One region of the Vibrio sp. DW001 genome, then DNA from elsewhere that is predicted to be linked to it. Evidence: predicted binding sites of a transcription regulator. Region 1 holds the regulator's gene; the other holds the start of a gene.
The links. Region 1 encodes CRP, which controls carbon source genes, mostly activating them, when cyclic AMP is high. Its sites were predicted from a motif close to TGTGANNNNNNTCACA; they were not measured.
Positions count from the first base shown of each region.

Region 2: the regulator CRP is predicted to act here: its motif matches at 2,641-2,656, upstream of L3V77_RS02315 (CTP synthase).

Region 1 is NZ_CP091975.1:3,506,670-3,510,868, forward strand. Features, by position in the region: gene L3V77_RS16015 (YheU family protein) at 1-130, shown strand, start outside; gene L3V77_RS16020 (phosphoribulokinase) at 221-1,090, shown strand; gene crp (cAMP-activated global transcriptional regulator CRP) at 1,337-1,969, shown strand; gene L3V77_RS16030 (GNAT family N-acetyltransferase) at 2,048-2,521, opposite strand; gene L3V77_RS16035 (hypothetical protein) at 2,661-2,885, shown strand; gene L3V77_RS16040 (hypothetical protein) at 3,052-3,225, shown strand; gene L3V77_RS16045 (hypothetical protein) at 3,222-3,395, shown strand; gene groL (chaperonin GroEL) at 3,448-4,199, opposite strand, start outside.
Region 2 is NZ_CP091975.1:464,050-468,248, forward strand. Features, by position in the region: gene relA (GTP diphosphokinase) at 1-1,633, shown strand, start outside; gene mazG (nucleoside triphosphate pyrophosphohydrolase) at 1,676-2,470, shown strand; gene L3V77_RS02315 (CTP synthase) at 2,742-4,199, shown strand, end outside.

The DNA.
Region 1 (4,199 bases):
CGGCCAAAGCGAAACCACCTTAGACGATAAAGTCAATCAGGTACGAACCCAGCTTAAAACAGGAGAAGCGGTGATTGTTTTTTCTGAGCTTCACGAAACCGTCGACATAAAACTCAAGCGCGAGTTCTGATAACAAAAAGTAAAGCGTTTATTCTTTTTATAGAATCTCATACACTAATTTCATATCAGCATTATCATCAATGTAACGACAAGGAATCTCATGTCAGCAAAACATCCGATTATCGCAGTTACAGGTTCATCTGGCGCAGGAACAACGACGACATCTGAAGCATTCAGAAAAATGTTCAGTATGATGGACGTGAAAGCCGCGTGGGTGGAAGGTGACAGTTTTCACCGATTTACCCGTCCGGAAATGGACATTGAAATTCGAAAAGCCAAAGAACAAGGCAAACACATAAGTTACTTTGGTGCGGAAGCCAATAACTTCCCTGCCCTTGAACAGTTTTTTAGAAAATATGGTGATGAAGGTCAAGGCCAAGTAAGACGATACTTACATTCCTTTGATGAGGCTGTGCCTTATAATCAGATGCCCGGCACATTCACTCCTTGGCAAGACTTAGCAGAAGATAGCGATGTTCTATTTTATGAAGGCTTACATGGTGCAGTTGTCGATGGCGATATCAATGTTTCACAACATGTTGACTTATTAATCGGCATGGTCCCCATTGTGAACCTTGAGTGGATCCAAAAATTTGTACGAGATACGCGAGACAGAGGCCATTCACGAGAAGCCGTGACCGACTCCATTGTTCGTTCTATGGATGATTACCTTAACTACATTACCCCTCAGTTTTCACGGACTCACATAAACTTCCAACGGGTTCCAACTGTTGACACCTCAAACCCACTGAACGCGAAAGCGATACCGAGTTTGGACGAGAGCTTTGTTGTAATTCGATTACGTGGAATGAAGAACGTAGACTTCCCATATCTTTTAGCCATGATTGATGGCTCTTTTGTTTCTCGCCATAATACTCTGGTGGTGCCAGGAGGAAAAATGAGTTTTGCTATGGAATTAATAATCAGACCGGTTCTACAACAATTAATAGAAACCGGGAAAATCGGCTAAAAATTGAGCCTGAATGCAGTTTAGTTCTGATACCGTGACGATGTGCACAGTTTTGCTTAGAGAAACGGGAAATCAGGGCGATCAAAATCAAGAAATTGACTGCAAAAAAGGATACTATTCTTAACCTATATACATGTGTAGCTTGCAGCTATGAATTTAAAATCTTATGCTAACGTCACCAATAATATGGGGATACAGCAAAGGAAAGCTGCTGGCACAGGCCCTACAGATAATAGTGAGATAATTATGGTTCTTGGTAAACCTCAAACCGATCCAACGTTAGAGTGGTTTCTTTCGCATTGTCATATTCATAAATATCCTTCCAAAAGTACGCTTATTCACGCTGGAGAAAAAGCGGAAACTCTGTATTACATTGTGAAAGGCTCTGTAGCTGTGCTTATCAAGGATGAAGAAGGTAAAGAGATGATTCTTTCTTACCTTAACCAAGGAGACTTCATCGGTGAGCTAGGTCTATTCGAAGAAGATCAAGAGCGTACCGCATGGGTTCGTGCTAAATCACCATGTGAAGTAGCTGAGATTTCGTTTAAGAAATTCCGTCAGCTTATTCAAGTTAATCCTGACATTTTGATGCGTCTTTCAGCTCAAATGGCAAGCCGTCTACAAACGACTAGCCAAAAAGTTGGTGACTTAGCATTCTTAGATGTGACGGGTCGTATTGCTCAAACACTTCTAAACTTGGCAAAACAACCAGATGCGATGACTCACCCAGACGGCATGCAAATTAAGATCACTCGTCAAGAGATTGGTCAGATTGTAGGTTGTTCACGTGAAACCGTTGGTCGTATTCTTAAGATGCTTGAAGAACAGAATTTAATTTCTGCTCACGGTAAAACTATCGTAGTTTACGGTACACGTTAATACCGTCACAAACAGCACTGATTAAAAAGCAGCGTTTACGCTGCTTTTTTTATGCCATAAGAAAAGACGCGCATTGGTTTATAATCGCAGCTCCATCCTATAATTAATGAGTGTTTGCCCTCTAAGATCCACTTGTCGCTCTTCTATTACCTTAAACCCATAGTGTTCAAAGAAAGGCTTCGCAGTAATACTGACATGTGAATAGAGTCGAGGAATTTTGCTTTTATTACCTTGCTGGAGGATTTGTTGCATTAAAGCACCAGCAATCCCCATACTTTGATGATTGTGATCGACATAAAAATGGCCAATCAACCCATCAGATTGAAGATCGGCATAACCCACTATCTTGTTATCAACTTCGGCGACAAAAGGCACAAGCTTATCCAGAAGTACCTGCCATCTATCAAGCGTAATTTCATCTGATGCCCAAGCTTCTATTTGCCTTTCAGAGTAGTCCTTTCTATTTACACTACGCACAGTATCAAAAAACAACGCTCTCAACGTACAGGCGTCTTCTGGGGCATATGGTCGTATCCGGATAGTACTTTGCACTTCGTCACTTCTCTTCTAACTTATAATTAATATTTGGTAAGCCTAACCAGTAATTGAACCATTTTCTACACGCACAAAAAACCGAAGCGATAAAACTTCGGTTTTTTACTACAACAAGGTTTAGGGTTCTCTAAACTGTGTGACTAGAGAGCAAGGCGAATACGCGGAATGTACGTCTGTACATGAGCCCAATCAACACCGCTATCAAACTATCAAACTATCAACGATAAGAGCAGACCATTACTACTCGCACAAAAAAACCGAAGCGATAAACTTCGGTTTTTTACTACAACAAGGTTTAGGGTTCTCTAAACTGTGTGACTTGAGAGCAAGGCGAATGCGCGGAATGTACGTCTGTACATGAGCACAATCAACGCCGCTATCAAACTATCAACGATAAGAGCAAACCATTACTACTCGCACAAAAAAACCGAAGCGATAAATTTCGGTTTTTTACTACAACAAGGTTTAGGGTTCTCTAAACTGTGTGACTTGAGAACAAGGCGAATGCGCGGAATGTACGTCTGTACATGAGTACAATCAACGCCGCTATCAAACTATCAACGATAAGAGCAAACCATTACTACTCGCACAAAAAAACCGAAGCGATAAACTTCGGTTTTTTACTACAACAAGGTTTAGGGTTCTCTAAACTGTGTGACTTGAGAGCAAGGCGAATGCGCGGAATGTACGTCTGTACATGAGTACAATCAACGCCGCTATCAAACTATCAACGATAAGAGCAAACCATTACTACTCGCACAAAAAAACCGAAGCGATAAACTTCGGTTTTTTACTACAACAAGGTTTAGGGTTCTCTAAACTGTGTGACTTGAGAGCAAGGCGAATGCGCGGAATGTACGTCTGTACATGAGCACAATCAACGCCGCTATCAAGTCATTCAGTGACGAGAAGCTAAATCCTTCTTACATCATGCCTGGCATACCACCCATACCACCCATGCCGCCCATATCAGGCATTCCACCTGAATCTTTAGCTGGCATATCGGTAATCATCGCTTCTGTTGTGATCATAAGACCAGCAACCGATGCGGCAAACTGTAGCGCACTACGAGTAACTTTAGTTGGGTCTAGGATACCCATTGCAATCATATCACCGTATTCGCCTGTCGCAGCGTTGTAGCCATAGCTACCTTCACCAGCTTTAACGTTATTAGCAACGACAGAATCTTCGTCACCCGCATTTTCAACGATTTGACGCAATGGCGCTTCCATAGCACGAAGTGCAACGCGAATACCTACGTTTTGCTCTTCGTTAGCACCTTCAAGACCAACGACTTTCGATGCTGCACGAATAAGTGCAACACCACCACCAGCAACAACGCCTTCTTCAACGGCTGCGCGAGTAGCGTGAAGTGCATCTTCTACGCGATCTTTCTTTTCTTTCATTTCAACTTCAGTTGCTGCACCGACTTTGATTACTGCAACACCGCCAGCGAGTTTCGCGACACGTTCTTGTAGCTTCTCTTTATCGTAGTCTGACGTTGCTTCTTCGATTTGTTGACGAATTTGAGATACACGCCCTTGAATCATTGCTTCTTGACCGAGGCCATCAATGATCGTTGTGTTCTCTTTAGTGATAATAACGCGCTTAGCTTGACCAAGGTCTTCTAGCGTTGCTTTCTCAAGTTCTAGACCAATTTCCTCAGAGATAACCG
Region 2 (4,199 bases), 730 kb from region 1:
AGAAGACTACGCGTTCCGTTATCAGCAATCAGATATCTATAAGCAGATAGCCAAACAAATTTCTGAGCGTCGAATTGTACGCGAGTATTACATCGATGATTTTGTGACAGACTTGATGTCTGAAATGAAAGCAACGAATATCAATGCTGAGGTGAGTGGTCGTCCCAAACATATTTACAGCATCTGGCGGAAGATGCAGAAAAAAAATCTCGCATTTGATGAGTTATTTGATGTTCGTGCGGTAAGGATTATTGCCGATGAACTTCAAGATTGTTATGCCGCACTAGGTATTGTTCACACCAAATACAAACACCTCCCTAGCGAATTTGATGATTATGTTGCCAATCCAAAACCAAACGGATATCAGTCTATCCATACCGTTATCCTTGGTCCAGAAGGCAAAACAATTGAGATTCAGATCAGAACGAAACAGATGCACGAGGATTCTGAACTAGGTGTCGCGGCGCACTGGAAATATAAAGAAGGCGCATCGACTGGACGCAGTGGCTATGATGAGAAAATCACGTGGTTGCGTAAGTTGCTCGACTGGCAAGAAGAGATGTCTGACTCTGGTGAAATGTTGGATGAACTTCGTAGCCAAGTATTTGATGATCGTGTTTATGCCTTTACTCCAAAAGGTGATGTCGTCGATTTACCAATGGGAGCGACACCACTTGATTTTGCCTATCATATTCACTCTGAGGTAGGGCATCGATGTATCGGCACAAAAGTGGCCGGAAGAATTGTACCGTTTACCCATAAGCTGGAGATGGGTGATCAAGTGGAGATCATTACTCAAAAAGAGCCGAACCCATCGAGAGATTGGTTGAATAGTTCACTTGGGTTTGTTCACTCAAGCAGAGCGAGAGCGAAGATTAACGCCTGGTTTAGGAAAGAGAGTCGTGAGCAGAATGTAGAAGCGGGTCGGGAAATCCTAGAGACAGAATTAGCAAAAATTGGCGCAACAGTGAAGGATGCTAATGATTACGCACTTCGACGGTTCAATGTAAATACACCGGATGAGCTTTATGCTGGCATTGGTAGTGGTGACTTGAGAATAAATCAGGTTATTAACCATATAAATGCCCTCGTAAATAAGCCGACGGCAGAAGAAGAAGATAAACAAGCGCTAGAGAAACTACAAGAATCAGAATCTAAATCGTCAAGCCAAAGCCACTCCCATAAAGACGCCATCGTGGTTGAAGGGGTCGACAACCTTATGTCTCATCTCGCGCGCTGTTGTCAGCCAATACCTGGAGACGTTATCGCAGGTTATATTACGCAAGGACGAGGCATTTCTGTTCATAGAAGTGACTGTGAGCAACTGGCAGAGTTAAGGTTACATGCACCTGAACGTATTATTGATACGGTTTGGGGAGCGAGCTTTGCGGGTAACTTTATACTTACGTTAAGGATAGAAGCATTAGAGCGAAGCGGCTTACTTAAAGACATAACCACGCTACTGGCAAACGAAAAGTTAAAGATTTCTAGTATGAAAAGCCGCAGCGATTATAAGCGTCAAATGTCGATAATGGATTTCAACATAGAGGTTAGAAATGTTGAAATACTTAGCCGAATTGTTTCAAGGATTGAGCAGATTAAAGATGTCATTTCAGTCAGAAGATTAAACTAGAGTCTCTCAGACACTCTATTCAATTATTATAAAAGGTTAAAAATGACAGCTAATCCTATTGATGAACTGATTTTGATTATGTCCCAACTCAGAGACCCAGAGCACGGCTGTCCTTGGGATCTGAAACAGAATTTTGAATCCATCGTGCCTCATACTATTGAAGAGACATTTGAGGTAGTGGATGCGATACATAATAAAGATTGGGACAATCTCAAGGAAGAGTTAGGTGACCTTCTTTTTCAGGTCATTTTTTATAGTCAATTGGCGAAAGAACAACAGCTTTTTGATTTTAATGACGTTGTAGAAACGGTCAACGAAAAGCTTATTCGTCGTCATCCACATGTATTTTCTCAAGCTAAATTTGAGAGCGTTGACGAAATAAATACGCACTGGGAAGAAGAAAAGGCGAGAGAGAAGGCCAAGTTAGGCAAAACAGAGGAGAGCATTCTCGATTCTGTACCATCGTCACTTCCTGCGCTTTCAAAGGCGAATAAAATTCAAAAACGCTGCGCTAAACATGGATTTGATTGGGATACGCTTGGTCCTGTGGTAGATAAAGTAAAAGAAGAACTCGATGAAGTTCTGGAAGAAGTGCTTCAGGTAACGCCTAATGAAGATGCTGTAGAGGAAGAGCTGGGTGATCTTCTTTTTGCCACGGTTAACCTAGTTCGTCACCTAGGGAAAGATCCCGAAGCGGCATTACGTAAAGCAAACAATAAATTCGAAAAGCGCTTTAAAGGCGTTGAGCGTCTCGTTCGTGAGAAAGGAAAACAATTGGACGATTTTAGTTTGGATGAATTGGATGCAATGTGGGATGTTGTGAAAAAGAGTGGTTAGTGAACGTTATCGAAAATAGGTTTTTCAATTGATAAGATCTGACCAGTCGCGCTGGGCCTTGCTAGAGTGAAGTATCGGTGTCTATACTTTGTTCCGAGAATAAGCCTACCCGCTCAGCGTCAGCTTATGATTGGCGGAATTGATTTGAAGCAAAAAATAAATTAACCAAGTGTGATAAGTTTCACGTTGTGGCGATAAAGGGCTTCTGGTATATTTACATCCCGTCCAGAAAGCACCTTTTTTCCCTCATTCAACCAATTTCAGGTTAAACATGACGACAAATTACATTTTTGTTACTGGCGGGGTTGTATCCTCACTAGGTAAAGGTATTGCAGCCGCATCTCTTGCCGCTATTTTAGAAGCTCGTGGTCTTAAAGTGACCATGATGAAGCTTGACCCTTACATCAACGTTGATCCGGGCACAATGAGCCCAACTCAGCACGGTGAAGTATTTGTTACAGAAGACGGGGCAGAAACCGATCTTGATCTTGGTCATTATGAACGATTCATTCGTACCAAAATGACGAAACGTAACAACTTTACTGCAGGTCGTGTTTACGCCGATGTTCTTCGTAAAGAACGTCGTGGCGATTACCTTGGCGCGACTATTCAGGTTATTCCGCATATTACTAATGAAATCAAAGATCGTGTTTATGCTGGCGCTAAAGGCCATGATATCGCACTTGTAGAAGTTGGCGGTACTGTGGGTGACATAGAGTCTTTGCCATTTATGGAAGCGATTCGTCAGCTAGCGGCTGAAGTAGGGCGTGAACATGCTATGTTTATGCACCTAACATTAGTTCCTTATTTAGCTGCTGCTGGTGAACTGAAAACGAAACCGACTCAACACTCAGTTAAAGAGCTGCTGTCTATTGGTATACAACCTGATATTTTGGTTTGTCGTAGCGATCGTATTATCCCTGCGAATGAACGTAAGAAAATTGCTCTTTTCTGCAACGTACCAGAAAAAGCGGTTATCTCTATGAAGGATGTAGATTCAATCTACAAAATCCCTCAATTAATAAAAGCTCAATCTTTAGATGATTTAGTATGCACACGCTTCGGTATTGATGCACCAGACGCTGATCTATCTGAGTGGGAGCAAGTCATCTACGAAGAAGCAAACCCAACAGCGGATGTAACCATTGGAATGGTCGGTAAATATATCGAGCTTCCAGATGCTTACAAATCTGTTAACGAAGCACTTAAACATGCCGGATTAAAAAATCGTCTAAACGTAAAAATTAAGTACGTTGATTCTCAAGATGTTGAGAGTAAAGGTGATGAGGCACTAGCAGGTCTAGATGCTATTCTTGTTCCTGGTGGATTTGGTGACCGTGGCATTAACGGAAAAATCCTTGCGGCACAATACGCACGTGAGAATAAAGTACCTTACTTAGGTATCTGTTTGGGTATGCAAGTCGCCTTAATAGAGTTTGCAAGAAATGTTGCAGGACTTGAAGGGGCACATTCAACAGAATTTGATAAAGAAACAAAGTATCCGGTGGTAGGATTAATTACCGAATGGGTCGATGGTGAAGGTAAAGTTGAAGAACGTACTGAGCAATCTGATCTTGGTGGTACTATGCGTCTTGGCTCTCAGCTATGTCATCTAGAAAAAGGCACATTGGCAAAAGAGCTCTACGGTAGCGCGACAATTCATGAGCGTCATCGCCACCGTTATGAAGTAAACAACAATCTTCGTCCGCAAATTGAAAAAGCAGGCCTT